Regions from separate parts of the Paenibacillus rhizoryzae genome, predicted to be linked through region 1. Evidence: riboswitches for the same ligand, from Rfam matches in the RefSeq annotation. Region 1 holds a riboswitch; each other region holds the start of a gene.

Region 1 (10,523 bases):
CATCCTGTTTGCCGCCTTTACGCGTTCGATGCTGGAAACGACCGAATATGGCCATTGGGAACCCGTATGCTTGAGCATGGGGATCGAACTGTTTTTGCTTCTGCTTCTGCTGCTGGGGTTCCGCAAAGCCGGGAACAAAGATTACGCCGACCTGTTTCTGCCCCTTGGCAAATGGATTAGCGCCGCACTTATCGTGCCACTGGCAGGGTTCATCTTGCTTATTCCGATTTTGGCGCTGCGTTATTTTGCCGAACTGATGATTATCGTTTTTATCGCGAGCTCACCGCTTCACGTCATCTTGGCCGTGCTCTGCCTGCTTATGTTCTTCGGGGCTTCCATCGGACCGCAGGGCATTATGAGAGCTAGTACCCTACTCACGTTAATCAACTTTCCCGTGCTGTTATTCGCCATATTCGCATGCTTTCAAAATGCCAAATTTGTGCGTGTTTACCCGCTTATCAATCCAAGTATGGACTTTTTGGCCAACAGCACCTTTTTAATAACGCTGTTCTCGATCTGTCCGTTCCTGCTCCTAGGCATGCTGCCTCCCGTATGCAAGGTGAAGATAAGGCCGATCTTAATCAGCTTTGTCTTAATTTCGTTGCTGCACGTTGTCGCCCTGTATATTCCGATCGTCATTTATGGCCTGAATGCAGCAAAGATTATGAATTTCCCGCTCATGACCAGCTTCGACTCCGTTAATATTACTTGGACGGTGTTCAACCGGATTTCGCTGTTTTACGCCGTTGCGCTGCTTGCATTCGTCATGACGCTCAGCTCGTTCTCTCTGTGGTCTTCCGCGCTCCTGATTCGCAAGATGATTCCGGCTTGGCGCGAGACCTACATCCGGATTTGTCTTAGCCTCATTGTCTTCTCGGTCAGTTTCATGATTCCAAGCTGGAACGATTACATCCGGGTCTTTGCAGCGGATACGTGGTTCCGCCTGTTAATTTACGCGGTCATTCCGATCGCCGTCTTCTTACGGGGAAGATCTATTGCCGCTCGGGAGGGAAAGCGGGTTTTGACTGAATGATGCGCCGGGCACGTACAGCTGTTTTGTTGCTCCTTTGCATGCTCTCCTTAACCGCCTGCTGGGACATCAAGGATGTAAACCATCGCATGCTTCCTATCGTTATGGGCATCTCTTACGGGGAGGCAAAGAAATATCGGGTTTTTATTCAAGTTCCGCTTCCGTATGGCCGAAAGCTCATTTCCAAGGTGCATTATGAAGAGGCCGACACAATCAGCAAGGCGCTGACCGAAATCGATACCAACATCGAAGCCGGGATCGACTTCATGCATCTGCAGCTGGTTTTGTTCGACCGCAAAGTCGCCATAGACGGCATTAAGGACGAAATGGCTTATATGATACGAAGCCAGCATATGCCGACGAAAGCGCTTGTGGCCATCACCTCGCAAAATATAGAGCAATTTCTCAATCATACCGGCAAATCCATCCAGACAGACGGAAGCGCTTTAATGAATTTTTTCAATAAGAACGCCGGCTGGAGCCCCGAAATCAATCTTGCCTATCTCTGGGAAACCTTCGGCGCCATCCACTCGGATACGCAGGATGTCACGATTCCGATTCTGCACTCGGGCAAATCGACCATGCTGGAATTCGTTGGTTCGGCCATCATGTCGAAGGAGAAAATGGTGGGCGAAATTTCGCAGGAGCAATCGCTGCTGGTGAACTTATACGACGAGCTGTTCCAAGGCTCCGTAGTCGAAACCGCCCATCAAGCCAGCGTATCCATCGTCAATTGCGATAACCGTCTTCGCACGTCCTGGAGGGACGGAAAGCCAGTGCTGAACATGCGCTTGAAGCTGTCGCTGCATCTGCTTGAGAACAACGGCAACATGACTGAGCAGCAAATCGAAAGCGCATTATCGGAGGCAATGGAGAAACGGTACAAGCAATTATTCAAGAAGCTGCAAGCCAGCAAATCGGACCCGCTGGGGACGGGCGAATATTTCCGGAACAAGTTGGCCTTCTCCAAGCTCAAGCTATGGCGCGAAACGTATTACCCCCAGCTCATACCGGAAATCACAGTGACATGTATCATTACGAATACGGGCGACATCCAGGAAAATTAGCTGCTTTAAATCGGCTCGCTTAAGAACAAAAGAAAGACGGCGCTAATCTCTGCGCCGTCTTTCTTTTTGAAATGGGTACCTCTCTTGATGCTACTTCCCAACTATCCAAACTAAAAAGGCCACCTCAAAAGTCGCCTTGCACACTTTTGAGACAGCCCTTCTTGTGCGGGATGCCTGAAGCAACCGAGCTGCAGCTGAGGCAAGCCTACAGCTGGTAGCCCACGGCTTTCTTCCAGCCTCCGTACACTTCGCCCCGCCACGCTTCATCCAGCTCCGGCTCGAAGGTACGATCGAGCGCCCATAATCCGCGCAGCTCGTCAACACCGCTCCAGAACCCAACGCCGAGACCGGCCAAATACGCAGCGCCAAGCGAAGTCGTTTCAAGCAGCACCGGCCGAATCACAGATACGCCGAGCAGATCGGCTTGGAACTGCATGAGCAGGCCGTTCGCGACCGCTCCGCCGTCCACTCGCAGCTCGCGCAGCGGCAGCCCGGACTCCTCGGTCATCGTGTTCAGCACGTCCGCCGTCTGATACGCGATCGACTCCAGCGCCGCGCGCACCAGATGAGCCGAAGTTGCGCCGCGGGTAAGGCCCGTAATCATGCCGCGCGCATCCGCGTTCCAATACGGCGTGCCTAGCCCGGTAAACGCCGGCACGAAGTAGACGCCAAGCGTATCCGCTACCGAAGCGGCCAGCGCTTCGCTGTCTGATGCATGCGCAATCAGACCAAGCCCGTCGCGCAGCCACTGCATCACGGACCCCGCCGTGAACACGCTGCCTTCGAGCGCGTAGGTAGTCCGGCCATCGATCTGCCACGCGATCGTCGTGAGCAGTCCTTTGGCCGATGCTACCGGCGCGTCGCCGGTGTTCTTGAGCAGGAAGCAGCCCGTCCCGTACGTATTCTTCGCCATACCGGTATCGAAGCAGCCCTGCCCAAACAGCGCCGCCTGCTGGTCGCCCGCCACGCCCGCGATCGGAATCCCCGCCGCTTGCGAGCCTGCCGCACCTCTTCCAGCGGCATCGCCAAGCAAACGCGTATACCCGAATATGCCGCTGGATGGCTTCACCTCGGGCAGCATTGCAGCGGGAATGCCGAGCTTCGCCAAGATGTCGGCATCCCATTCCAGCGTATGAATGTTATACAGCATCGTACGCGACGCGTTGGAAACATCCGTAGCATGCACGGCGCCCTCCGTCAGCTTCCAGATCAGCCAGCTGTCTATCGTTCCCGCCAGCGCGCGTCCCTGCTCCCCTTGCTCGCGAAGTCCCGGCACTGCATCGAGCAGCCACTTCAGCTTCGTGCCGGAGAAATACGGATCGAGCAGCAAGCCGGTTCGCGCGCGCACCTCGTCCTCCCAGCCATCGGCCTTCAGCGCTTCGCACAGCGCGCTCGTCCGGCGGCATTGCCACACAATTGCGGGATGAAGCGGCTCGCCGGTTTGCGCGTCCCAGACCACGAGCGTTTCACGCTGATTCGTAATCCCGATCGCGTGAATCTGCTCCACAGCAACGCCGGCTGCCGCATCGCGCATCACTTGCAGCTGCTTCTGCCAAATCTCATTCGCATCCTGTTCCACCCAACCAGCCTGGGGGAATACGGAGGCAAACTCATGCTGCGCCGAACCCGCAGCACGGCCTTGCTCATCGAACAGGATCGCCCGGCAGGAGGTCGTCCCCTCGTCCAAAGCTAATATATAGCGCTCCATTATCTTCGCTCCCCGTTACAAGCCTTAACCTTCAACCTATTCCTGTACCATTTCGGGAAATTCCGTCACTGCTTTAAGCTCCGCCTGTACGCGGGCCAATTCTGCCTTACTCTGCGCATCATTCCAGCCGAAACGCTGTCCCATCAAACGAAGGACAGGCTGTACCAGCGTTTCCGCCCGTTTACGGTCAAATAAAATCAGGCTCGTTCGCCGCAGCAAGAAATCGACCGCGCTGCAGGCCATTTCTTCCTCAATCGCGTAATCGAGCTCGGCCCGCAAGGTCTGCTCCCAACCAGAAGCAGCAGATGCAGCTCCAAGCGCGGAAGCAGCCTGACCCTGACTCGCAGTTGCACCTGAACCCGCGCCACCAGTGCCAACCGATACAGTAATACGTCCAGACACTGCTTTTGCAGATGGACCTTTTGCCGTTGAACCGGCTCCTACTCCAGCGCCGGCTGCTCCGGATCCCGGCAATCCCGCAGTCGCCACCCCGCCGGCGGCACCCGCAGCAACGCCGGAATCACCGCTGTCCGCTTCCCTAAGCGCGGCATAACGCGCCAATAAATGCGAGGTATTGCTGCCATACCTCGCAATCCAGATCTTCAAATCCGCCTGCGGCACACCCAGCTTCAAGCCCTGGGTCAGCAGTTCCTTTTGCAGCTCGCCGAACGAATGATACCCGCCATAATCGCCGCCGGAGAGCATTTCGTCTCCGGTCGTGCAGCGGCCAAACTTGCGGCCGGTGCCGCGCTTAATCTCATCTGCGACGAGATCCACGACCTTCTCGGCCATTTTGCGGAAGCCTGTCAGCTTGCCGCCTGCGATCGTAATAAGCCCTTTCTCCGAAATGAACATTTCATCCTTCCGGGAAATTTCCGAGGGGCTCTTTCCATCTTCGTGAATGAGCGGCCGAACTCCTGCCCAGCATGACTCCACATCCGCTTGCGTAAGCTTCGCTGTAGGGAAAGCGGCATTCGCCGCATGCAGCAAATAATCGCGGTCCGCGCGCGTGGTGACAACTGAACCGGGATCGCCGTGATAGAACGTATCCGTCGTCCCGATATAGGTTTTGCCGTCCCGCGGGATGATGAAGATCATCCGCCCATCCGGTACATCGATATAAACCGCCTGCTGTACCGGCAGTCGCTCACCATCCACAACCAAATGAACGCCTTTTGTAAGCAGGAGCCTTTTGCCCGTCACTTCGCCGTCCAGCTTGCGCACATGGTCAACCCAAGGTCCTGCCGCATTCACGATCTTCCGCGCATAGACATCATAACGTTTGCCGCTGCGTACGTCCGCAATCCGAGCGCCGCACACTACGCCGTCCCGATACAGCATCTCTTCGACTTTGGCATAATTCACAATCTCCGCGCCATGCCGATGCGCCGTCTTCATCACCTCAAGCGTCAGCCGCGCATCGTCGGTCCGATACTCATAATAGTAGCCCGAACCCCGCAAGCCATCCCGCTTCAGCAGCGGCTCCAGGGCTTCCGTTTGCTCGCGCCGATACATTTTACGCCGCTCCGCACGTTTGACGCCTGCAAGCCTGTCATAAATATATAACCCAATGGCCGATGCCAGATATCCGTAGGTACCGCCCTTGTAGACCGGCATCAGCATCGGCGTCGGCGTCACGACATGAGGCGCATGCTTGTGCAGCAGCGCCCGTTCGCGACCAACCTCGGCTACCAATTTGACCTCGCCTTGCTTCAAATATCTCAGACCGCCATGCACCAGCTTGGTCGAGCGGCTGCTCGTACCTTGCGCAAAATCGCCCATTTCCACAAGACCTGTCCGAAGACCGCGCCGCGACGCATCCCATGCAATGCCGGCCCCCGTTATGCCGCCCCCGATGATGAGCACATCGAGCAGCTCCGATGACATTCGCTCTAGACGCGCTGCCCGGTGCTCCACCGAGAAAGATTCGCCCATGCCGTTCATTCCTCCTTTAGCAAAAGAAGCATTTTCCCCAAACCTTTGGCCTTTTATTTACAGTATAAGCGTATAAGGAATTTCATTCCAACTGACCTGTTCAAAGCGCCCCCAACATGCTACACTCTAGGAAAATAACGCTGCATGCAACTGGCGAAATCAGTGGAATGAACCACGAGGGAGCATGCGGATCGAAATTTACCGTTCGCCTGGGGAGAAGTATTTGCGGCTGGCTATGTCTGAGGACTAGCCTGCTTGCGAATGCTTTTTTTCGTTTCTGATCGTGCTTTCTATTATTGCAGGTGAAGGAGAAGATCGCTTATGGCCATTGTACTGAAAGCGAAGGAAGCAGCGGAGCTTGTGTATTCGGAAATAACGGCCCGCGTAGAGGAATGGAAAGAGAATGGAAAGCAGCCGTCTCTGGCGACACTACTAGTTGAGGGCGATCCTGCCTCCGCCTACTATGCCCGTTCCAAGCAAAAGATTGCCGAGAAGCTAGGCATCTCGTTCCAGCTCCATGCTTTCGCGAATGATGTCTCGGAAGAGGAATTGAAGCGCATCATCACCGCGCTTAATGAGGATGAAGACGTTCATGGCATCATGCTTGAGCTGCCATTACCCGCGCATCTATCGGCTCCTGCAATTGAAGCTTGCATAGCCCCTGCCAAAGATATCGACGGCGTCACTCCCTCCAATAAACTGGCGGTATACACCGGCAATGACACAGGGCTGTACCCTGCAACGCCGCAAGCCTGCATCGGGTTACTCAAGCATTACGGCTACAAATTAGAAGGACGTAACGTGACTTTAGTAGGCAGAGGACATACAGTCGGACTTCCGCTGTTTCATCTCCTTCAGCGCGAGCACGCTACCGTGACCGTATGCCATTCCAGGACGCCTGAACTGTCCGCTCATCTGGAACATGCGGAAATCGCCATCGTAGCGGTTGGCAAACCGAATACGATTACGAAGGAACTGGTACATTCCGGCTTAACCGTCATCGACGCGGGCATTAACGAGCTTGCAGATGGCTCGATCACCGGAGATGCCGCTTCGGATCTAGTCGATGTGGCAGCGGCTGTCTCGCCGGTTCCGGGGGGAGTCGGTACGTTAACGACCGCGGTCTTATTTCGCAATCTGATGAAAGCGATCGATATCCAAATGTCGCAAGGAGATGTGAGGCCACGATGACAACTGTTACGTGGGATGATTCTATTCGTCGTTTCTTAGAGAAGGCAGCTAGTGCCGACCCGACACCGGGCGGCGGAAGTGCCGCCGCTCTTGCCGCAGCGCTCGGCACGGCCATGACCGCGATGGCGGCCCATCTCTCGCAAGGGGAGAAGTACGCCGATGCTCAGCTTCAAGTTAACGCTGCATTGAACGAGATGCAGCGCCTTTCCACCGCATGCGAATCATTGCTCGCCGATGACATTTCGGCTTTTGACGGTTATATGCATGCACTGAAGCTGCCCAAACAGAATGAGTCTGAGAAGGCTGTTCGCCAAGAGGCACTGCATAATGCGACCATTGCCTCCATTGAAGCTCCGCTTCGGCTAATGGAGGTATGCAGAGCGGCGCTGCATTCGACGCTGAGCATCGCTTCCTGCACGAACGCGCATGTCATCTCTGACCTCGGTATCGGCGCTTTGCTCCTAGGAGCTGCTGCGCAATCTGCGCTCTTAACGGTGGAGATCAATCTAGCCGCTCTGAAGGATGAGGGAATTAAAGCTCATTATGCGACGAAGCGCACCGCTCTCATCGCTGAAATCGAACAACTCAAAAACCGGACATTAGCTGTCGTTCGCGACAGAATCTAATGTCCGGTTCCTTATCCCTTTATAGCTTCACGCCGCTCTCTGCACCCTTACGCTGAAGCGAACTCCTTCCGCCGTATTGGCGATGCTGTATTCCGCGCCGTGAGCATCAAGCACTTTACTTACGATATAGAGACCAAGTCCGCTGCCGCCGGTTGAGCGGCTGCGCGACTGCTCCGCCCGGTAGAACGGCTCGAACAATCGAGGCAGCTTCGATTCCTCCACCTGCACGCCGGTGTTCAGCACTTCCAGCCTATACCACGAACGATGATTGCGCTGCTCATTGGCGGCAGGCTCTTCCTCCGATAACCGAATAACAACCCGCTCTGCATCCCCGGAATATTGAACGGCATTCGTAATGATGTTCGCTACCGCCTTCGACATGAGCCGTTCATCGGCCGTGATCATCGCTTCCTCTGGAAGCTCGACCTCCAGTTTCATATGTTTGACATCTGCTAAATAGCTCATATTGTTCATCGATTCCCGCACCAATTCCGTCAGATCCACCTTGCGCATCAGCGGTCGGAAATCCCGGCTCTCCAGCTTCGACAGCTCCAAGATTTCATGCACAAGCTTATCCATATCCTGCATGATCGTATACGATTGGCGCAAATATCTGTCCCGGTCGCGATAAGAGCCTACATTGGCGATCATCGCTTCCAACTGACCGCTGACCGCCGTAATCGGTGTCTTGAGCTCATGGGAAATCGTCGCCACGAACTCCCGCCGCTTCGCTTCCTGCTCACGTTCCTGCTCGATATCGCTCTTAAGCTGCGCATTCGCATCCTGCAGCTCACCCATCGTCAGCTGTAAATTGACCGCCAATTTGCTGAGACTAAACGACAGCTCGCCAAGCTCGTCCTTCGTGTTCAGCGCAGGCTTCGTTACGGAGAAATCCAGCTTGGCTAGCCGTCTTGCCACTTGATTAAGCGATAGAAGCGGGCGCGCGATTAATCGCGAATAGATGAGCGCACCGCAGACCGCTATCAATAGAATCGGGATCAGCATATAAGGCAAGAACAACAAGATGACTTCCGCTGCTTCCCCGATCGGCTGCAGCGGAGCGTCTACATAAAGCGTGTACGTATCATTGCTCTCGGCGAACCGAATGGATTTCTCTACGCTAAGAATATGCACCGGACCCTTGCCGTCATTGCCGCCGATAGGCCCTTTAAAGTCTCGGCTATCCGTCACCCGGCCTGCTTCAATCTGCTTACGCATATTCAGGTAGTTGGCATTCCTGGACAGCCAGCTGTTCATCCCGCGAAAATTCGGAGGGATATAATAGCCCTGCCCATCCTTATCGCGAATCATGATCGCTGCATTATGGCTCTGTCCAAATTCAGCCATCAATGGAATTGCCGTTTCGGCACTTTTCCCATCGATCGTCTTAACCAGCTCGCTGACTCCATTCTCAAGCCGGGATTGCTTGATGTTCTTGTAATAACCCGGCAGCATGAAGTAGAGGGTCAAATAGATGAGCAAAGCCGATACGACAAGCAGCGCCGCCGTAACCATGAAGATCTTAAACCGTATTCCCTTGCGCCGGATCATCCTTCCACCAACGCCAGCTCAGATTCCAGCGAGTAGCCGACCCCTTTTACCGTACGAATGACGGAGATCCCCAGCTTCTTGCGGATATTCTTAATATGAGCATCCACGATACGGGAATCGCCGTAGTAGTCGTAGCCCCATACTTTGTCCAGCAGCATGTCACGTGTCATAATCCGTCCGGCGTTATGTACGAGCGTATGCAGGATATCGAATTCCTTCGTCGTCGTATCAATGAGCTTGCCATCAACGTAGATTTTGTAAGCATCGGCATCCAGACGCAGCCTGCCATCGAACAGCTGCTCTCCGGACAGCCCGCTGCGCGTACGCCGAAGAACCGCTTCTACCCGCTTCATCAACACGTGAAAAGAGAACGGCTTCGTCACGTAATCATCCGCTTCCTCCTCGAACGCGCGCAGCTGATCCTTCTCCTCGCTCAATGCCGTCAATACGATAACCGGCGTATCGGAACGCTCGCGTATGCGGCGGCATATCTCGTAGCCGTGCATGGAAGGCAGCATCAAATCTAATATAACGAGGTCATACGACGATTGCTGAAATTTCTCCCAGCCTTCCAATCCGTCGCCCGCTACATCCACCTCATATTGTTGTGCCCTTAGAAACTCAGCAATGAGCTCTTGTATATAATAATCGTCCTCGATCACCAATATTGCGGCAGGCATCGTCCATCCCCCATCCCACTCAGCATGTTATCTCCAGCATAACCGACGAAGATGAAAACAGTATGAATCGTTTGTGAAAAAATACTGAAAAACTCGCTCCTCCCGATCGGCGCGCAAACAAAAAACCACCAGTAACCTACTGATGGTTTAGTTAAGCGCATATATAATTGATGGCCTTCATTAATGCTCCGAGTGCTGTCGTGCCAGCTTCTCCTGCGCCATGCGCACAAGCTCTTTGACCATCGCGCCGCCGATCTGCCCGCCGATTTGACCTGCTGACTCCGTCGACAATTCGCCGTTGTATCCATGCTCCAGCGGAATGCCGAGCGACTTGGCTACTTCATATTTGACATCATCCGGCCTGCTCGGATTTACGACATATCCTTCCCGGCGCATCACTTCCGCTTTAAATGCACTCATTTGCGCATCAGCGCCCGGTACGAGATGTTTTCTTCGACTTCTTCTTGCCATTCTTCTGCCGCCTCCTTAGGGGTGAGTCGTATAACTTACCGTTCCCTAAGGTTCCTGCCTCTATTCAAACCAACCCTTGAGCTTAAACCATGCAAACATGCCGATGCCGAGCAGCACCATAAACGCAAGCACCATATAATAACCCGCATGCCATCCGAGCTCCGGCATATTGGAGAAATTCATGCCATAAATGCCGGCAATAAAAGTCAGCGGCATGAAGATTACCGTAATGACCGTCAATGTTTTCATAATGGCGTTCATCCG
Region 2 (10,523 bases), on a different contig from region 1:
AAGTCAGTCTCAGCGGCGCACATGGACAGGATGGATCCGTGGTCAAACCGGAGCAGGAGCAGTTAGAGCTGTTTTACCATCTGCGGAAGCAGAATGAGTGGAAAGCGATGAGACAGCTGCAAATGGAGATGGACCTGAGCACAGCTTCAAGAGTGACTGTCGATCTGCTAGCGGAGCATAACTGCCGATTTATCGTCTCCAACTCAGGTGACGAGCCGGTGAAGCTGTTATGGAATGGTGCTGAATCGACCATGGAGCTTGCGCATTACGACGGTTGTATTACGGAATGGCTCGTTGTTCCTCCGGGAGAAACGGTCTGTACGCTTCCACAGGGCTGTCGTTATATACAGTTGTATGTACTGGGCGAACCAGAGCAGTCTTTTGAACTGAAGCTGAGGTTCCAGACGGTGCACGTAGCGCTGCGCCAAGCTGGGAAACTGCAAAGCGATAATGAGGAGCTAAATCAAATCTTTGAGGTTTCCGCGCATACGAGCCGGATATGTCATCAAATTGGGCTGTGGGACGGGATTAAGCGGGATCGGCTGAACTGGACCTTTGATTTCTATCTGGCGGCAAAATCCTGTTACTTCTTATGGGACGATACGAAGGTTATCCGCCGCGCGGTGCGTGAGCTGGGAGAAGGTACGCCGAGCGGGCATTGGATGAACAGTATTTGTGAATATACGCTGTGGTGGATGAAGACGGTAACGGAGTATTATTTTCAGACGGGCGATAAGGAATTTGTGCTGGAGCTGAAGGAGCCGATGCACCGCCATATGAAATGGGTGCTTGAGAATACGAGGCCAGGTGAAGGGCTCCTCATCCAAGACGGCATTCTGATTGAATGGGTACCGCTGACCAACGAGGAGAAGGTTATTGCGCTGCAAGCAATCTATGCATTGACGCATGCCGACTTGGTGAAATTGGCAGCCGAATTACCTGAGCTGGAGCTGGCGCCGCTGCTCGATTGGCCGATGCGGGCACTGAGCTCCGAGGATTTTATGAAAGAGCCTTACGCTCTGGCAGTTAAAGTGCTCGGTATTGCAAGCGGTTATGTGAGTGCTGATGCAGCCGTAGCCTTCTTGGACGAATATGAGTTGATGGATCCGATCACGCCGTTGTCGGCGTTCCAACTGGCAGAGTGTTATTCCCGGTTTGGGAAACATGAGCGAGCGTATGAGGTGATCTCGATCGTATGGGGCGGAATGCTCGATCACGGGGCGACGACCTTCTGGGAAGCTTACTCGCACGGGGAAGGAAATGGAGGGCGCGATTTTCACGATGCTCTCACCACGTATACAGCTTACGGCTCCTATCGGATGAGCTTATGCCATGCCTGGTCCAGCACGCCTGTGAAATGGATAGGCGAAGTTGTTCTCGGTGTTCAGTCGCTTGAGCCTGGTTACAAAACAGTGATGGTCTCGCCAAATCCGGTCGGCGGCATTCGCGCTTGCAGCGGTACGGTCAACACTCCGTTTGGTGATCTCCATGTGAAGTGGTATGTGGACGATAGCGGCAAGGTGTGTACGAGTGTCATTGCACCTCCCGGCGTTCAGGTCGTGGAATTGAGCGAGCATAAGGTCGTATGAACAAGCTTGCAGAATAATAGTTGATTTATAGGGCTTAATTCGGTATTGTGAGAGTAATTTAGCAGTCTGTATGTAACTGGCGTACATGGGCAACCATGAGGGAGCATATAGATACGAGCCGTACGCCTGGGCAGAGGTAGGGGGAGCTTACGAGTTCTCCTTGCCTCTTTTTGTATTCGGAGAGGAGCGAGTGTGAGTGAAGTCCTATCAACAGGAGTTGTTTGAGAAGCCTTATCCGGGGAGAACCTTGATTGCAGGCATGACACCTTCCGGGTCGCATTACGTGCAGGTGTATTGGATTATGGGGCGCAGCGTGAACAGCCGCAATCGGGTTTTTGAGCAGGATGGCATGTATGTCAGGAATAAGGCATTCGATCCGGCGTTGATGGAAGATCCTTCGCTTATTATTTATTATCCGATCCGCCACTGGGAGGATGCGCACATTGTCTCTAACGGTGACCAGACGGATACCATCTATGAGGGCTTACAGCTTCGGCAGACTTTCGAGCAAGCGTTGATGAACCGAGAGTTCGAGCCGGATGCGCCGCATTTTACACCGAGGATCTCTGCCGTTATCTATGCGGATGTGAAGCAGTATGAATTGTCGATTCTCAAAACGTATGACAACGACCCTTCGGTTTGCTTGCGTAGTCGGTATCATTTCAGCCGGTTTAAGCAGGGGACGGGACACTGCATACATACCTACGAATCGGAACGGGATGGCGTATTGAAGCCGTTTAAAGGCGATCCGTTCGAAGTGCCGTTATTCGATTCCATTGAAGAAACCGCCGATTTCTATTGGGAGGGAATCAACCCGGATAACCGAATTTCGCTGCTGGTTAAATCGATTAGCGTGGAGGATCAAACGATTAATTACGCTTTTAGAAATAAGCATGTGTGAGGGGCTGGCAGGATTAGGTCGGTTAATCGGGGAATACTGAAGCATTAGATTGCTGGTTAAAGCGGAAATGGGAACAAGGGGTGTATGAGTGCTGTGGAGCTTCTTAAGCAGAAAATAAGGCAAGAAGGCATCGTGCTGGATGGCGGCGTGTTAAAGGTAGATACGTTTCTGAATCATCAAGTGGATGCATAGCTGATGCTTGCGATCGGAAAAGCTTTTGCCGAGCTGTTTCGCGAGAGCGGTGTAACGAAGATCATGACAATCGAGTCTTCGGGCATTGCACCGGCAGTGCTGACCGCACTTCAGCTTGGCGTGCCGATGGTGTTCGGACGTAAACGCAAATCGCTGACGCTTCGGGATGACCTGTACACGGAGAAGGTATACTCATTTACGAAACAAGAGGAGAGCGAAGTCACGATATCGAGAAAGTTCCTCGCACCGAATGATCGCGTGCTGATTATTGATGATTTTCTCGCTCATGGGGAAGCTGCGCTTGGTATGGCGCGAATCGTTCAGCAAGCCGGGGCAGAGGTAGCCGGCATGGGGATCGTGATCGAGAAGTCGTTTCAATCCGGAAGAGGGAAGCTTCTGGAAAAGGGATTCCGCGTGGAGTCGCTTGCTCGCATTGCTTCGCTGGAGGGCGGCAAGGTGGAGTTTGTTTAATGGCAGGTAAAATGGAGGAATGGATAACAGGATGAACAAAGAATCGAACCCGAATCCAATTATTGGCGAGAAAGATGTGCTGAATTGGCGCGTGATGAACGCGCCGCGCGATATTGTATTTCAGGCCTGGGCGAATCCGGATCTCTTGGCGCAGTGGTGGGGACCAAATGGATTTACGAACACGTTCAGCACGTTTGAGTTTCGGGAAGGCGGTGTTTGGGAGTTCGTCATGCACGGCCCTGATGGCACCAACTATAAGAATAAAAATGTGTTCCAGGCGATCAAGGCGCCGGAGCAAATCGTGCTCGAGCATGTTACGGGACCGCATTTTCAGGTGAACGCTTCATTCGAGGAAGTGGATGGCGGGCGTACGAAGCTGTCGTTCCATATGCAATTTAACACGGCGGCTGAATTCGACCATGTGAAGGACTATGTGGTGGATGGGAATGAGCAGAACTTCGACCGGCTGGAGGCTTTGCTGGGTACGCTGACTGCGAAGTGAGTTGCAAGTGATGAATGATGAATGATGAGTAAACAGTGACATGAGATATTGGAATGTGAAATGGCTGTACTGGGGGATAGCGCCCGGTGCAGCTATTTTTGTATGGGTTGGGATCAGAGGTATGTTATGTTCGAGACAGCTAGGGGAAGATTGTTACTGTGGCGATGTGCTAACGAATCGTATGGGCCTTATTTGCATGAATTATGCCGATAATCAGATCTTACGAATCGTACGGGTCTTATTATGGAGAAATGGAGTCGAAATCAGCATTTGGACATGGAATAGTGCCTGTAGGATTCGTTAGAAATTCAAACCCCGTTCAGAGATCCAAATAAGACCTCCGGGATTCGTTAGAGAGTGAACGCAATGACGGAGAGCGATTGGTGGAAGCGTGCTTCTAGTTATTTCTACTGACTAGATCCAGGTCTTCTTCAGCATCTGCAAATAACGATTCATCGCTTCGATGAAGCTGTCGGTATCGGAGGTCAATCGTCTCAGCAGCAAGTGAAGCGTGTCCCCCATCTCATGACGGTATGGGGCGATCCACCGTTTCTTGTTGCCGGCCCAGAATAAGCGGGATGCGCTGTTCGCCAGCGTTTGCTGCATTTCCTGGTTATGACTGAGCGCGATGACGCGGCTCACGAAGTCATATTCAAATTGGCATAATGCAAGCGTGTCGCTGACAACATGAGCGGGTTCATCGCCGACAGCATAAAGTGACGACGCATCGTCAGCAGCGAGCAGCGTTTCCAGCTCTTCCACTAGCTGCCGGGACATCTCGCCGAGCGCGGATTCGTCGCGGTTGCGCACGCTCGTGAAGGCATACAATAGCAGCGCGGTCAGCAGTTCCAGGAGATCGCCGACCCGCTGGGCAGATGAATCGAGGACCAGCACGCCGTGCTTGGGAATGATCCGCAGGAAGCCTTCATTCTCGAGCTGCTGCAACGCGGCGCGGATGGGCGTGCGGCTCATATCGAGCTGACGGCTGAGCTGTACCTCGGAGGTGACGATTCCTTTGGGCAGCTCACCGCCTATAATTTGTTCATAGATGACGTGATAGGCTTCATCGCGCAGCGATTGGCGGGGCATGCGGAGGATCCCTCCTATTATTTTTCATCCGAAAGCTACTAAAAAGTAGTATAACATAAGAGAGAGGAAGCGAAGGAGGGAAGGCCGTTGGAGAAGCAGCAGACCGCGGTGACGCTGCGTGATCAGGCTTTCGAAGCGATTAAGAATCGGATTGTGAGCGGAGAGTGGCAAGGCGGGATGTTTTTGCCCGAGAAGCTGCTCAGCGAACTGCTCGGTATGAGCAAAACGCCGATTCGCTCCGCGCTCGATCGCCTGGAGATGATGGGGCTCGTAAAGCTGTCCCCAAAGCAAGGGGTCATCGTACAAGAGGTATCGCTTAAGAAGATTTTGGAGATCTACGAGCTGCGTTTATCGCTCGAAACCTATGCCGTTCGACGGCTGACGGGGAAGATGGATGCAGCGTTCTTCGCCGGTCTGGATGACAATTTGGCGCAACAGGCCGATGCGATAGCTGAAGAAGATATCATGCGATATGTGGAGCTGGACCGCCAATTCCATGCGCTGATTATCGCAGGGCTCGATAATGAGGAATATACCGAGGTGATGTCGCGCATTCAGGATAAGTTTCTGCTCGTCGTGCGGACGACCTTCAACCGCAATAAGAAGCGTCTTGCGGGCAGCATCGACGAGCATTGGCAGATTCGTCATGCACTGGCAGGCACCGACCCTGAGCTGACTGTACAGCTAACGCAGCGGCATATCGAATATGTGAAGAAGATCATGCTTTGATGTATACAAGTTAGACATCTTGTCGCCTCCCAAACGGCTGTGCTACGCTGGGCTCAATTAACGACAATCAATTGGGAGGCATAGCGGCAATGAAAATAACAAACATTCGCACCTATATTCTCGGCAACCCGTGGAAGAACTGGCTCTTCGTGTTAGTGGATACGGATGAAGGCGTCACGGGGCTTGGCGAAGGGACACTGAATGGTTTTGCCAAAACCGTCGAGGCTGCTATTCATGAACTGAAGCATCTCGTAATCGGACGCGACCCGTTCGATGTGGAAACGATCAGTTTGAAGCTGTTCCGCGACGTTTACTCCGATGGCGGACAGATTCAAGGCTCCGCACTGGCTGCAATTGAAACCGCTTGCTGGGACATCATGGGCAAGGTGACGAATCAGCCCCTCTACAAGCTCCTAGGCGGCAGCTGTCACGATAAGCTTCGCTGTTATGCAAACGGCTGGTACCGTGGGCCAAATACGCCTGAGAACTTCTTCGAGAAAGCGAAGATCGTAGTCGATAAAGGCTACACTGCCTTGAAGTTCGATCCGTTCGGCGCTGCTTGGCGGACAGTCAGCCGGCAGGATTTCTCAGCCGCGATCGAGAATATCGCGGCCGTTCGGGAAGCCGTCGGCAAGGACGTCGACATTCTCATCGAAGGCCATAACCGCTTCAGCGTGAGTACGGCATTGCAATTCGCAGATGCGATGCTGAAGTATGAGCCGACTTGGTTCGAAGCGCCTGTTCCACCGCAGCTCATCTCGAGCATGGTTGAAGTGGCGCGCCGCAGCCCGATACCGGTTGCCTGCGGAGAGGACTACTACTCGCGCGAGCAATTCGCGGAGCTCCTCCGCCATGATGCGGTGCACATTATTCAGCTGGAGCCTCAGTATCTGGGCATTTCGGCATCGAAGCAAATTTGCGGCATGGTGCATGCCCATAATGGCGTGACGGCGCCGCACAGTGCGCAGGGTCCGGTATGCTCGGTTGTATGCAGCCATTTGAACATGGCGACGCCGAATTTCCTTATCCATGAAATTTTCGATGAATTTAATGAGCCGTGGGAAGAGCAGGTGCTGCTCCCGCCTTTGAAAGTACAGAATGGCTATCTATTGCCTCCGGAAGGGCCGGGTCTCGGCGTGGAGCTGAATCTTGAAGAAATCGATAAGCATCCCTATCAAGTCGGCAATTGGCTACCGCTCTTCAAACAAGGCTGGGAGAAGCGCGAAACCGTTAAGTAAGAGCAGAAGAGAGGCGTCCATACCAAGGACGTCTCTTTCGATAATAGCGTTAGTCTGAATATGGGGGCAGCGTATGAGCTGGAACGGGAAAGTGGTCATCGTTACAGGTGGAGGAAGCGGGATTGGCAGAGCTGTCTGTCACCGTTTTGCAAAGGAGGGGGCGGCGGTTGTCGTAGTGAACCGCACGGCTTCCAAAGGCGAGACGGTTGCAGAGGAGATTACGGAAGCGGGATTAATCGCTACGGCGATGCAGGCTGATGTGTCATCGGAGTCGGATGTGAAGCGAGTCGTGGAGGATACGCTTGCGAAGTACGGCCGGATCGATGTCATGGTGAACAATGCCGCGGTATGCCCACAAATTCGCATTACGGAGATGAGCTTGCAGGGTTGGAATGAAGTCATCACGAATAATTTGACATCGGTCTTTTTATTTTGCCGTGAGGTGCTTCCCGCTATGGTCCGCAACGGAGGCGGTGCCATCGTGAACGTCAGCTCTGTTCATGCGCTGGCTACACTGGATGGTTATTCCGCTTACGCGGCTTCCAAAGGCGGCATCGTGTCGTTGACTCGGGCGATTGCACTGGATTTTGCCAAGCAAAATATTCGGGTGAACACGGTGCTGCCCGGGGCCGTACATACACCGATGCTGGAGAGCAGCATTAAGAACCTCGATACGCCGCGCGAGGAGACGATGAAGCAGTGGAACGAAGCACAGCCGATGGGCCGTGTCGGAACAGCGGATGAGATCGCATCGGTCGTCATGTTCGCGGCAAGCGCGGACAACTCGTTTATGACGGGGGCCGTGTTAGTGGCAGATGGCGGGATGACTATTGATTTGTAGGAGGATGAACGAGTGATGCAGCAATCTAATGCTCAGCTGCGAGAGCAGCAGCACTTGCGCAAGGCGGAGCTGGCGCTTGACGCCCAAGCCATACTCGCGGAAGGGCCAAGCTGGAACGCGGAGCAACGGAAGCTCTATTGGGTGGATATAACGGGCGGTTCATTTAGCCGCTTCGATCCGGCTACGGGCCGCAATGAGCAGTTCACGATCGGCAAGCCCGTTGGCGCTGTCGTTTGCGATGCTTCGGATGGCGATGCCGTCATTCTGACTACGCGGGACGGATTCGAGCATTACCACTGCGGAACAGGCAAGCTGACCCCGATCGCAGACCCGGAGGCGCATTTGCCCGAGAACCGATTTAACGATGGAAAATGTGATTCCGCCGGCCGATATTGGGCTGGAACGATGCAGGATGCCGAAGTGGACGTCACGGGATCCTTCTACGTGCTGGATAACGATTTAAGCTGCCGCAAAATGGCGGATGACGTTGGCGTGTCCAACGGCATCGCTTGGAGTCTCGATGAGACGCAGCTGTACTATATCGATTCCATGAAGCAGACGGTAACAGGATTCGACTATGATGTGTTGACAGGGACGATCAGTAATCCACGGCTGGTCATTGATTTTATGCCGGAGGAAGGGTTCCCGGATGGGATGACGATTGATAGCGAAGGCATGCTGTGGATCGCGCATTGGGACGGCTGGCAGGTGTCGAGATGGAACCCGCAGACCGGACAAAAGCTGGATTCGATCTACGTTCCGGTGGCAAAAGCAAGCTCTTGCATCTTCGGCGGCGACAACCTGGATACCCTCTATATCACGACGGCGAGTATCGGTCTCACGTCAGATACGAATGGGGATCAGCCGCATGCAGGCGGAATCTTCACTTGCAAACCGGGAGTAGTCGGCACGCCTACGCATGCTTTCCGAAGCGACAAAACATTTACGTAAACTTTAGCAATTTCGAGCTTGCGGAATCTATCAATTTTACCCAAATCGGGTATAGTAGAGATAGAGGCAAGCCTTACTCAAAAGGCAAGTCTCGCTAACGCTTGCGAGCGAGGAGATGGCAATTATGAACCGACATGCACTAGGCATCGCGCTAACGATCATCGGATTGGTAGCTTGCATCTCAACAGCATCGGCAGTCGATAATAAGGCCTACGCGCCTGTAACCCAAACTCCGGAAATGATCACCGTATTCATCAATGGCATGGACAAGCAAGGCGACAAGCTGCTTCTGCAGACAGACGAGATTCAGTGGTTCGAAGGCGAAGCGGCGGATGAGGCTTTCGTCAAAGAAGAACCGGATTCCGGTCTCGACAAAGCGCCGGATGGCTACTACATCGTGAACGATGATGAAACGGTGAAGACGCTTGAGGTTGATCCTCGCGCAGCCGTCATCATGCAAATCTACGACCGCACCGGCAGCCTCGTGAATGCTTCCACTGAATGGAACCAAACGATTTCACTTGATAAATTCGAAGCGATTTATCATGCGGACGGCCTCATTTCAGTCGGCGATTATCCGTATCATCTCACGATTAAGAACGGTAAAGTCACGCGTATCGTACAGCAATTTATACCTTAAACTATTGGGCCATTCGCCCTCGAAAAGCCGCAACCCATGCGCAGCATGGGTTGCGGCTTTATTTGTTTATCATAAAGCGGCAGCCCGAGACCTCCATGAAGTGGAAGTCCCGGGCTGCCGCTCCGGTTATATGAAATAGGCTATTCGAACCGCGCTAGGAAATAGTTCTTCTTCCCGCGGCGAAGGAGAATGTACTTGCCGTATAGCTTCTGATCTTGGCCGAGAATGGTTTCACCATTCGTTAGCTTCTGTCCGTTGACAGAGACAGCGCCGCTCTCGATGTCCTGTCTAGCTTGACGGCGCGAAGGAGCCGCTCCGACTTCAATCATCAGGTTCATCAAGCTGCGATCTTCTTCACCCGTACAAACGGTAGTCGGCATATCTTGCAGCGCCTCTACCAGCTCGGTTTCGCTCAGCGACATGAATTCGCCGGAGAACAGTGCTTGCGTGATTTTCTCTGCGGTTAGGACGGCTTCTTCGCCATGTACAATCTTCGTTACTTCACGAGCAAGCTCGCGTTGTGCGACGCGGCGTTCAGGCTGCTGCTGCAGTTCGTTCTCCAGCGCTTCGATTTCCGCTTGGGAGAGGAACGTGAAGTATTTCAGGAATTTGACTACATCGTTATCGTCCGTGTTGATCCAGAACTGATAGAACTGGTACACCGATGTTTTGTTCCGGTCGAGCCAGATTGCGCCTGTCTCGGATTTGCCGAACTTCTTGCCGTCGCTCTTCGTAACAAGCGGCATCGTCATGCCGTAAGCGTCGCTGCCGCCCATTTTGCCGATCAATTCAAGACCTGCGGTAATGTTGCCCCATTGGTCGCTGCCGCCTACTTGCAGGGCGCAATTATGTTCTTGATTCAGCTTATAGAAATCGTATGCTTGCAAGATCATATAGCTGAATTCCGTAAACGAAATGCCGTTGGACAAGCGCGAGTCCACGGAGTCCTTAGCCAGCATGTAATTTACAGTGAAGTTCTTACCGATATCCCGCAGGAACGTGATCACATCAAGCGGAGCAATCCAGTCGTAGTTGCTTACCAGCTTAGCTGGATTGCCGTCTGAATTGAAATCGAGGAAGGCAGACAGCTGAGCTTTCAAGCTGTTCGTCCACGAAGCAACCGTGTCCGCGGTATTAAGCGAGCGCTCGCTGGAGCGGCCGCTTGGATCGCCGATCAATCCTGTGCCGCCGCCTACAAGCGCAAGCGGAATATGACCTGCAAGCTGGAAGCGACGAAGGCATAGAATAGGTAACAGGCTGCCGATATGAAGGCTGTCGGCCGTCGGATCGAAACCGCAGTACAGCGTAACGCGCTCACTTTCCAGCTTCTTACGCAAATTTTCGGTATCGGTTAGCTGATGAATCAGACCGCGATACTCC
Region 3 (10,523 bases), on a different contig from region 1:
TTGGTATTTCACCGGGTGCCAGCATTACGCCTGATATTCATGTCGCGCAGAACTTCACGAATCCGGTCGCTTACACCGTAACTTCCCAGAATGGGCAGTCACAGACTTGGATGATTCAAGGATCTGTCGCTGATCCGCAGGCTGAACGCAATATTGTCGGATTCAACTCCGATGTATTGACAGGACCGGCCATTATCGATCCTATTCAGCACACGGTTACGTTATATGTGGAATCAAGCGATGACGTATCAAGCCTTAAGCCAACGGTTGAGGTCTCAGCCGGTGCAAAGGTTTCACCTGTGAGCGGCAGTGCAGTGAACCTAAATCGGCCGGTCACGTATACCGTTACAGCCGAGAATAAAGCCGTTCAAACATGGACGGTCACGGCAATCAAAGATTCCGATAGCCCGAAGGTTGTTGGCGGGTATGCTGAGAACAACACAACGGTAGCGGTTGTATTTGATAAAGCGATGAGCCTTTCCGGACTTGGCAATATAGCCAATTACAAGCTGGAATCGTTGATTTCCGGTTATTCCAATCCCCAAATTACAAAAGCGGAAGTGGATTGCGATTATGTCAATGTCGTCTATTTGACGACTTCGGCGCTTGTGTCCAAGAACGGCTATAAGATTACGGTATCAGGCTTGAAAGGAACCAATGGCCGCAGCGTGCGCCCCGATTCGACGAACGGGTATTTCCTGGCGGATGATACGGCGCAGCCCGTATTAAGCACGGCCCGAATTAATGGGAATCAATTAACGTTGACCTATAATGAACCTTTGAAGAACGCATATGGCGCTGTTAGGGACACGTTTCATGTAGAAGTCAATAAAAAGTCAGTTGTGCTTTACGATATAGCCTCTGTTGGACGAAAGATCATATTGACCTTGGATGATAAAGTAAACGCAACAGATCAGGTGAAGATTTCGTACACGCCACTCTCAACCGTGGCACGGGTAACCGACTTCAGCGGGAATAATATCCCTGCTTTCAATATGCTGGAGGTTACAAACCGTACCGGGATAACAGGGGTGAGTGCCGGAGCAGGCTGGGCTCATTTGAATGGAAGCTTGAAACAAATGATAAAGCATCCGACCGAGCCGGTTATCTATAGCATCTTTAACGCAAGTAATACCGTATCTTCGATTAATCTTGAAACAGGCGACATCCACACTATGACACTTGATCGTCAACCTGAGCGGTTGTATGTATCGGGAGGGAAGCTTTATGTAGCTTTAGTGGATCAGCCTCATAGCTCCTATTGGTGGGAGGAGAATCAAACGGGCGGTATTGCGATATTGAAGGCTGACACGCTCGAGAAGTTAGACCAGTATAGTATTACGATAGATCCCTATGATCTCGTTGTAGATGATAACGGTTATATCTATGTTTCGTCGGGTTCGGGGCAGTGGACGTATTTTAGGTCCTATTCGCCTACTAACGAGCTCATTGAAGAAGCTAATATTCGGCAGGCATCCTATCTTCAGTATAGTCCGAATCATTTGTATTCCATTGATACCGATAGTTCACCTAGGGACATCCGTGCATTCAACATTAATGATACCGGGCATTTTATGGAGCCGTTGTACCCGGGTGGCTATGACTCCCCTTATCATGGGGATTATGGGATGTCGACGTACTTTCAGATTTCACCGGATTATAAATACCTGTTCAATGGAGCCGGTACGATATTTACGAGCTCAACTACAAAGGCAAATGATATGCGGTATGTCAGAACGATTGAGCCGTTTAGCAGAGTAGTCTTCTCTAAAGACCTGACAACGTTCTATGCGTTAAACGGACATACTATTAATGTGTACGACTATGCGACTTTCCAGCTTAAGCAGCAACTTGCAATGCCGACCACGATCGTAGATATTTTGCCGGGCGATAAACAGGACGAGCTGCTTATCGCGTACAGTGAGGGAGGCCAGACGACGCTATCGCCGTACTCACTCGTACCAACCGCGCTTCCTGGCTTGAGCAAGCCGTCGATCACAGGGCAATCTGTCGCACAAGCTGCAAGCTCGCTGGTAAACGGTTGTCCAATTCCGCCAAATTCACCGGACCCTTCGGAGAATAACGGAAGCGGTAACAGTGGAGGCGGCTTTGGAGGTGGGTTCTTCGGCGGATTCTTCCCTGCAGAGCCGGTAGATCCCTCTGTGAAACTAGGTCCGGATGATATGAGGACGACTACTGATGGTTCAGGCATGCACTTTGAATTGGAGGCAGCTGATCTCCGTGCAGCACTGGTTAAGGCGAATGAGCAGGCTGATAAACAGGAGAATCAAGAGGGCAAGCCTGTTGTTCCGAAGGTTGTCATTAACCTTCAACAGCTTGAAGTGAATCTATCGGTGGCTTTGCCATCAAGTGAACTAGTGGAGGCAAGTAAGAAATATTCGGATATGTTGCTTGTCGTTCAAACACATAATGTCACTTATGAGCTACCTGTCAAAGCATTTTTGAATACAGGCAGTACTGTGATTACGGATGATATGAAAGTAGAGATTAGCATCGTCAAATCAAGCAACTTGATACGCAACAAGATTACGAAGCAATTGGCTCAAGAAGGATTTGAGCCACAGTCGGATTCCATGGGATTTACCGTAATGCTGGAAAAGGACGGTAAGAGCACGGAGTGGAATGATTTCAATGGTACTTATATTACCCGCTCGTTTACGATCAAAGGCAACGTGGATATGAATCACATTACAGCTCTTGTTTATAATCCGGAAACAGGAACTTCCGGGTTTGTGCCTGCTTTCGCACGCAAGCTGGGGGATCATACAGTTCTGGATGTAAAGGTGCCTCATAACAGTACGTATACCGTGGCCAGCGCCTCGAAGACTTTCACGGATATTGAGGGACACTGGGCCCAAAAAGATATCGAGATCATGGCCTCGAAACGTGTGGTTCTTGGTGCGACAGCTACAACGTTCAACCCGGATCAGCAGGTAACGCGTGCGGAATTTGCTGCGCTGCTTGTACGAGCGCTCGGTCTGGCTACGCCGCAAACAAGCTCCTTGCGGTTCACCGATGTTCAGCCGAACGCTTGGTATGCACGTGTAGCGAGTGTTGCAGATCAAACGGGTTTGATTAAAGGGGATACAAATGGCAGATTCTCCCCGAATGGCATTATTACGAAACAAGAAATGGCGGTCATGATCGGCAGAGCCATGAAGTACGTGGCAGTCAAGCCTGGGACAGGTTCGGCCAATACTGCAATCAGCGTTGATAAGCTGCCGGATGCTGCTTCGATTGTTGCATGGGCTGCCGAGGATATCAATGAACTGCTGAAATCCGGCATTCTGGAAGTCGAACTTAAAGGCAAATTCGAACCGGCACTACCCGTTACAAGAGCCAATGCCGTTGTAGCATTGAAGCGCATGCTGCAGCAGCTAGCTTTTATTAACCCGTAGAAGGCAATAAATAAGACCGAGAGCATCTGCCTGGCAGAGAGCGCTCGGTCTTATTTATAACGGTCAGGTTATTGAAAACATTCTATAAAATGCTGAGCCCGTTTGGACAGCAGCTGATCCTTCAGCCACAGGATACCCACCTCGGATTGGAAATCGGCATCGCGAATAGGGAGCGTAATCACGTCCCCGGAGGGAAACGAGGAAATAACCGATTTCGGAAATACAGTAGCGCCGATTCCTGCGGCAATTAGGGACATAATAATGGCGACGCTGGAGCATTCGCAGATGATGTTCGGTTCGAAGCCATGACGACGGAATTCGCTCACGACCTGTTCATGCATTTTGATCGTTTTATCGGTCTTTAACGTTAGCAGCGGATATTGGGCGAGCTCCTCGATGCTGATATCGTTCCTTCCGCCAGAGGAAGCCCAAGCGGCAGGCATCAGGGCAACATAGGGGTCCGAAGGAAGCGGGAGCATATCCAGCTTGTTGGGAAGCAGATGGGCCTCAAACGGCAATCGGGATATGACGAGTTCAATCGACCGTCTCTCCAGCATTTCACCGAGCAGATAATGATCGCCCTCGGCAATCTTGAACGTGACCTGCGGATACTTCTCTCGTAATTGCTGAATCGGCCCGGGGAGAATGGAGACGCAGGAAACAACAGCACCTAGCGAGAGCGTGCCGCGTACGCCAAGCTCAAGCTCTTTCACTTCTTTCATCGTTTCATCTAATTGCAGCAGCAACGACTCCGCCCGGTCCTTGAGCAATCGCCCTGCAGCGGTCAATGTCAGCTGGGTTCGGCTCCGCTCGAACAGCTGGGCGCCAAGCTCTTCTTCCATGAGCATCAGCTGCCGGCTAAGGGGCGGCTGTTCCATATGAAGCAGCTTTGCTGCTCGTGTAATCTGCTTCTCATGCGCAATGGCCAAGAAGTATTTTAACTGTCGAAAGTCCATGTAAGCATCCCCAACATTAATTCCCCTTCCATACCTTAAAGGTATGGATAGTGAACAGAATAGATATTTTATATATACCTCAACGAGTGGTAGTATGCAATCACCAATTATGAATGCAAGGGAGTAGTGAATAACCCATGACAACAGCCAATAACGCCATTTCGATTGAACGCAGTCAGAGCAAGAAGACGAAGCCAGCGCAGGATCAGCTTGGTTTCGGCATTTATTTTACCGATCACATGTTTGTGATGGATTATAGCGTCGAGCAAGAGTGGCATAACCCGCGTATCACACCGTACCAGCCGATCGTACTTGATCCGGCCGCGAAGGTGTTCCATTATGGACAAACGATCTTCGAAGGCTTGAAAGCCTACAAGACCGAAGACGGCGGTATTCAATTATTCCGTCCTCGTGATAATTTTGCCCGTATGAACCGTTCCAACGATCGCATGAGTGTACCTGAGCTCGATATTGATGTGGCGATTGCAGCGCTTGAGCAACTAATCGCAGTCGATCAAGACTGGATTCCGGATGTTCCGGGTACATCGCTGTATATTCGTCCATTCGTCATTGCTACGCAAGCGACGCTTGGTGTATCTCCATCCGAGAATTACCAATTCATCATTATCATGTCGCCTGTCGGTGCCTACTATCCGGAAGGGATCAATCCGGTCAAAATCCACGTGGAATCTCATTATGTTCGTGCAGTTGTAGGCGGCGTAGGTGAAGCCAAGACAGCCGGCAACTATGCGGCGGCCTTGAAGTCGCAGCAAGCTGCTAAGGAAGAAGGCTACACGCAGGTTCTATGGCTCGATGGCACGCAGCATAAATATATTGAAGAAGTCGGCAGCATGAATGTGTTCTTCAAGATTAACGGCACGGTTGTTACGCCTGCGCTGAACGGCAGTATCCTTGCAGGTATTACACGCAACTCGGTTATTCTACTCCTTAAGCATTGGGGCATTCCTGTTGAAGAGAGAGTGCTTTCTATTGAGGAGCTTTATGAAGCAGGCCGTAACGGTACACTGGAAGAAGCTTTCGGAACCGGAACAGCTGCTGTCATCTCGCCTATCGGGGAAATGAACTGGAACGGAGAGAAGCTCCTAATCAGCGAAGGCGTGACAGGGCAGCTATCGAAGTCGATCTATGACACGCTAACGGGTATCCAAACCGGGGCCGTTGCAGATCCTTTCGGTTGGGTGAAGAAAGTAGAAGTTAGCGAAGGTTAATACAACAGTGGTGGGGCTGTAGGCAGAATGTGTGTATGCTGCAGCCTCACCATTTTTTATAGGGGGGAAACCTATGAGTCTAAGTTCAAGTTCCGTTAATCCGATTCTGCTGTCGATCCCGGAGAGCTTTGAGACGAAGCGGCTGCTTATACGCGCACCGCTTTGGGACGATGGGGAAATGGTAAATGAATCCATCCTTGAAAGCTTCGAGGAGCTGCGGCCTTGGATGCCGTGGGCGCAACAGCGTCCTACAGTCGAAGAATCGGAGATTATATCGAAGCAAGGCAGGATTCATTATTTGGAGCGCTCCGACCTTAGGCTGTATCTGATCTGCAAGGAGACGGGACGGTTCATTGGCAGCAGCGGTCTTCATCGCATTAATTGGGAGTCGCGGAAGTTCGAGATCGGCTATTGGGTCCATACGGCGTTCAGTGGGCAAGGATATGTGACAGAGGCTGTCGAGGGAATTACGCAATTCGCCATTGATGTCCTGCAGGCGAACCGAATCGAGATTCGCGTTGATGCAAGGAACCTGCGAAGTGCCCGCGTTGCCGAACGGCTGGCCTTCATGAAGGAGGGGATACTGCGCAACGATAAGCTCGATGCGGAAGGACGTTTGCAGGATACGGTGATCTATGCGAAGGTCCGGGGCGTAGAGTTTTAATGTTGAAGCGAGGTACAACCTAGTTATGCAGAAATCAAAAATCCTTTATCGGTGCATGGTGGCAATCGCGATAAGCTTTATTGTTTATGTGATCAGCATGAATTTCTTTGTCGATCCGCAGGCAGCGCATTTTCTCAGCCATAAAATCAACCTGAAGCATCCGCTAAACAAGCCGGTTTGGCTAAATGTCATGTATGTTCATGTGGCGTGTGCGTGCATCGCGATGGTGGCGGGAGCGGTTAATTTCATAACGGTGGTACAGAACCATTATAGGCGGGCGCACAGAGCGATTGGCTATGTATATTTTGGCGCGCTCCTTGTCGTTGTGCTCACTTCCGGCTACATGGCTCCTTATGCAACCGGCGGCAAGCTGAACAGCGTTCCGCTAAACCTCCTGAGCATTCTGTGGACGGCCATGACGGTAATTGCGATTGCGAAAATAAGAAGGAAACAGCGCATCGCCCATCGTAATTGGATGGTGAGGAGCTACGCATTCTGTTACACGAATCTGTGTATTCACGCGATTACCTATGTGGTTCACCAAGGATTCGGCTTATCGTATACGCACAGCTACACCATTGGCGTTTATGGGGCGATCCTCTTCCTGCTGCTTGCAGCCGAGTTTGTCATTCGAGTGGTTTATGGACCACGGGGCAAGGGAAGGCCGACACTGCAATAAAGTGGGAGGAACTACTGACTCTCTAGCGGAGAAGGCGTTACTTAACGATTGTATTATCGGAATATTCCAACTAAAATAAAGCTAGTATTCGATGTGTGTGACTGGCGTAAACGTGGATTACCACGGGGGAGCACATATTTCATATGCCGTACGCCTGGGCGAAGTGCTTGGTCAGTGGACTGAGTACTTTTTATTATTTCATGGGAGATGATGAGATGGAGCAGGTGCGGCAGGCAAGAAATGTAGCGATTCTGATCTTTGATCGGGTGGAAGTGTTGGATTTCGCAGGGCCGTTCGAGGCATTCTTATCTGGCAGTAACTATGGTCAGGATCTCAATGTGTTCACTGTTGCAGAACACGACGGTCCGGTTCATGCGCTGGGCAATCTGAGCATTAACCCGGCTTACAGCTTTCAGAATTGTCCGAAGCCGGACATTCTCGTCATTCCCGGAGGACCGGGCACCAGAACCGAAATGCACAATGCGGTCATGACGGATTGGATCAACAAGACTGCCAGTGAGGCTGAACTGCTGCTGTCCGTGTGCACAGGCGCTCTTCTGGTAGTGAAAGCACAGCTGGCAGAGGGCCTGAAGCTGGCTACGAACCGCCTTGCGATGCATGAGCTGCGGGCAATTGCTCCGGAATCTGCTGAGGTTCATGAAGAAACGCGTTATGTAGACAATGGAAAGATTATTTTATCCGCTGGGGTTTCGGCCGGAATCGATGCGTCATTATATGTGATCGGTAAGCTGCTTGGCGAGGAGCGGGCACTCCGGGCGGCCAAATTGATGGAATATGACTGGGTAAGGGTATAATGACCGACATCATGAGGTTTCGTTCATGAATAAACGGAGCTGGTCCACAGCATTGAGCCAGCTCTAAATTTATTCTTTACTGATCGTTCCCAATATGGTATGATCAGCTCGTAAGCAAGCGGGAAGCAATTGTGTAGTGAGGATGCATTCCTTTTTTATTCGTAATAGTAGAACGATCGTTCTCATTTAGTTCTGCAGTCAAGTCGGCGGCCAAGCATAGTTTGCAGCAATTTTATTTTTTTACTCTTTTGAGAATGAACATTCTCAATAAATGCAGCATAATAAACAGATGACAAGGGAGCGATATGAAATGGGTAAATTAGACGGTAAAGTAGCATTCATCACAGGCGGTAACAGCGGGATCGGCTTTGCAACTGCGAAATTGTTTGTAGCGGAAGGTGCTAAAGTTGTCATCACGGGTCGCAATCAAGCTACTCTGGACAAAGCAGTGGAGGAGCTTGGCACGGCGGTTAGCTACGGTATTCAAGCAGAAACAACCGATCCGCAAAGTTTGGAGAAGGCAACGGCTGCGGCAGTTGCGATATTTGGCCGACTGGACGTCGTATTCGCCAATGCCGGCATTGGCGGTCATACTCCGCTCGGCGGTACGGAGCTGGCCGCATTCCAGGAAGTCTTGAACGTGAACGTGACAGGCGTCTTCTTCACCGTGCAAGCTGCATTGCCTTATTTGAAGGAAGGCGCTTCGGTAATCCTGAACGGCTCGGTACTTGCTAATGCCGGAAGCCCGGGATGGGCGGCCTATGCAGCGAGCAAAGCGGCCGTTACGAGCATGGCGAAAGTGTTTGTTTCCGAATTGTCGCCGCGCGGCATTCGCGTAAATACAGTCGTTCCCGGCCCTACTCGCACACCGATCTGGGGGCAGCCGGAAGGGCTGGCGCAAATGGAATCCCAACTGACACGATCGGTTCCGCTAAACCGTTTGGGTGAACCGGAAGAAATCGCCAACGTTGCGTTGTTCCTGGCTTCGGATGATGCTTCGTACGTGCAAGGTGCCGAAATCAGTGTTGACGGAGGCGGCGGTTCATCCCCGTTCGGTGCACCGGTATATCGTTAAGCCTAAGAGTGGCGGAGTATTGGACGCCTTGTCAGGGGATTCTTTACCGATTGTTCTCAATATGGTAAAATCGACTGGAAAGGGGCATGCTTATGGCTAGAGCTAAAGAATTCGAAGAAGATGTCGTGCTGCTGAAGGCAATGAAGCTGTTCTGGGAGCAGGGCTACGAGAAAACGTCAATTAATGATCTTGTCGAGCGTATGGGCATTCACCGCAGGAGTCTGTATGATACGTTCGGCGATAAACATATGCTATATCTTAGGGCCTTTGATCGGTATAAAACGCTGACCAACAATCGGCTTGGTTCGCTCATTCCGAACTCTACGCCCGGACAGGCGATCGATTTCATATTCGATTACACGATCCAAGGCACAAGCGAGGATAATCCTGCGGGCTGCATGATGGTGAACATGGCGGTGGAGCTCGCCTCGAGCGATCCCGAAGCAAGAGCCAAAGTGAGCGAGAGCTTCGCTTATTGGGAGCAATTGCTTGCAGATGTTATCAGCAGGGGACAGAAGAACGGCGATTTTACCTCGAAGCGCAGCGCGGAGGAGCTCGCCGAAAGCCTGCACAACAATTTACTGGGCTTGCGAGTGCTAACGCGATCACTAACGAACAAAGACAAGCTTTATCGTATAGCCGATATGGCTAAGGGTATCTTGTACCAATAAAATGAAAAGCCGCAATCCCTTTCTGCATAAGGGGATTGCGGTTTTTTTATCCAGATTGTTCTTCATAAACTGAACCTCCATACCCGCACATTGGCTCGCAAGGCCAATTAGCGGCAGGGACGTACATGTAGTCGTAAAAGGCAAGACTGTGGTGAATTTCAATGTGCCGGACTAAATCCGGGTTCTCCTACGTAGTATAGTTTGAAGCCAAACGATACTAGTCTGGGGGGAAACTGATACATGCTTAGTCGTTCTGAGATTCGCGCTCAAGCAAGGCAAAGCTTATCGGGCAACTGGAAGGCAGCTGTTCTGCACTTCTTGTTGTACATGGTGGTTTCAGGCCTCATAAGTGCTGTCACGAACAAAATAAGTTTCATCGGGTGGATCATCAATATTCTGCTTAGCGCTCCTCTGGCTTATGGGATTTACAATCATTATTTGGATTTCGCCCGGGGGAAAGTGCCGGAGGCGACGGAAGTTTTTCGCGGATTCCAGCGGTACAAGGAGTCGCTCGTGGTTTACGTTGTCATGGCCATCTTTACGATGCTGTGGGCGCTCCTGCTGATTGTTCCGGGTATTATCGCGGCACTCCGGTACTCGCAATCCTATTACATATTGCGGGATAATCCGGGCATAGCGCCTCTTGAAGCAATCGACCGCAGCAAGGCGATGATGGCGGGGCACAAGTGGCGCTTGTTCACGCTCTACCTGTCCTTCATCGGATGGGCGATACTGTGCATCCCGACGCTCGGTATCGGATACCTTTGGCTAGGACCATACGTCAGCACGGCGGCGGGCCATTTCTATGAGGATCTTGCAGGTTCGCAAGGGCGTACGGCATGAAGTGAACATAATAGGTGAAGGAAGGCCGGGAACTCCGCGTAAGTGGAGGTTCTCGGCCTTTTTGTGTAGGTTGAAGGTTGCTTCCTTCATCCTAGTCTGCGGTCTAGGAAGACTCTGGCCTACAGGCTATAGAATATGGGGGGATTTTCCGTTACGCTAAGAGGGCTGCATC

What was found. A riboswitch is a leader RNA that binds a small molecule or an ion and turns the genes downstream of it on or off. The one in region 1 is predicted to bind ZMP and ZTP.
Region 2: linked by a shared signal. The riboswitch ahead of AC6ESO_RS25000 (IMP cyclohydrolase) and the one ahead of AC6ESO_RS16645 (bifunctional 5,10-methylenetetrahydrofolate dehydrogenase/5,10-methenyltetrahydrofolate cyclohydrolase) in region 1 are both predicted to bind ZMP and ZTP.
Region 3: linked by a shared signal. The riboswitch ahead of AC6ESO_RS24345 (DJ-1/PfpI family protein) and the one ahead of AC6ESO_RS16645 (bifunctional 5,10-methylenetetrahydrofolate dehydrogenase/5,10-methenyltetrahydrofolate cyclohydrolase) in region 1 are both predicted to bind ZMP and ZTP.

The regions. Positions count from the first base shown of each region.
Region 1 covers NZ_JCAALT010000005.1:234,885-245,407, forward strand. Annotated here, with positions in the region: gene AC6ESO_RS16625 (GerAB/ArcD/ProY family transporter) at 1-1,033, shown strand, start outside; gene AC6ESO_RS16630 (Ger(x)C family spore germination protein) at 1,033-2,097, shown strand; gene glpK (glycerol kinase GlpK) at 2,303-3,805, opposite strand; gene AC6ESO_RS16640 (glycerol-3-phosphate dehydrogenase/oxidase) at 3,842-5,740, opposite strand; ZMP/ZTP riboswitch at 5,877-5,962, shown strand; gene AC6ESO_RS16645 (bifunctional 5,10-methylenetetrahydrofolate dehydrogenase/5,10-methenyltetrahydrofolate cyclohydrolase) at 6,062-6,931, shown strand; gene AC6ESO_RS16650 (cyclodeaminase/cyclohydrolase family protein) at 6,928-7,557, shown strand; gene AC6ESO_RS16655 (sensor histidine kinase) at 7,585-9,108, opposite strand; gene AC6ESO_RS16660 (response regulator) at 9,105-9,788, opposite strand; gene AC6ESO_RS16665 (small, acid-soluble spore protein, alpha/beta type) at 9,969-10,259, opposite strand; gene corA (magnesium/cobalt transporter CorA) at 10,320-10,523, opposite strand, start outside.
Region 2 covers NZ_JCAALT010000010.1:2,383-12,905, forward strand. Annotated here, with positions in the region: gene AC6ESO_RS24995 (alpha-L-rhamnosidase-related protein) at 1-1,589, shown strand, start outside; ZMP/ZTP riboswitch at 1,652-1,728, shown strand; gene AC6ESO_RS25000 (IMP cyclohydrolase) at 1,786-2,490, shown strand; partial or broken gene AC6ESO_RS25005 (xanthine phosphoribosyltransferase) at 2,584-3,153, shown strand; gene AC6ESO_RS25010 (SRPBCC family protein) at 3,185-3,655, shown strand; gene AC6ESO_RS25015 (GntR family transcriptional regulator) at 4,070-4,744, opposite strand; gene AC6ESO_RS25020 (GntR family transcriptional regulator) at 4,832-5,473, shown strand; gene AC6ESO_RS25025 (mandelate racemase/muconate lactonizing enzyme family protein) at 5,563-6,711, shown strand; gene AC6ESO_RS25030 (SDR family NAD(P)-dependent oxidoreductase) at 6,785-7,552, shown strand; gene AC6ESO_RS25035 (SMP-30/gluconolactonase/LRE family protein) at 7,568-8,503, shown strand; gene AC6ESO_RS25040 (hypothetical protein) at 8,628-9,143, shown strand; gene tyrS (tyrosine--tRNA ligase) at 9,284-10,523, opposite strand, start outside.
Region 3 covers NZ_JCAALT010000009.1:78,360-88,882, reverse strand. Annotated here, with positions in the region: gene AC6ESO_RS24370 (SGBP N-terminal domain-containing protein) at 1-3,419, shown strand, start outside; gene AC6ESO_RS24365 (LysR substrate-binding domain-containing protein) at 3,488-4,375, opposite strand; gene AC6ESO_RS24360 (branched-chain amino acid aminotransferase) at 4,513-5,604, shown strand; gene AC6ESO_RS24355 (GNAT family N-acetyltransferase) at 5,678-6,268, shown strand; gene AC6ESO_RS24350 (DUF2306 domain-containing protein) at 6,294-6,947, shown strand; ZMP/ZTP riboswitch at 7,035-7,114, shown strand; gene AC6ESO_RS24345 (DJ-1/PfpI family protein) at 7,163-7,762, shown strand; gene AC6ESO_RS24340 (SDR family NAD(P)-dependent oxidoreductase) at 8,073-8,837, shown strand; gene AC6ESO_RS24335 (TetR/AcrR family transcriptional regulator) at 8,930-9,508, shown strand; gene AC6ESO_RS24330 (DUF975 family protein) at 9,749-10,351, shown strand.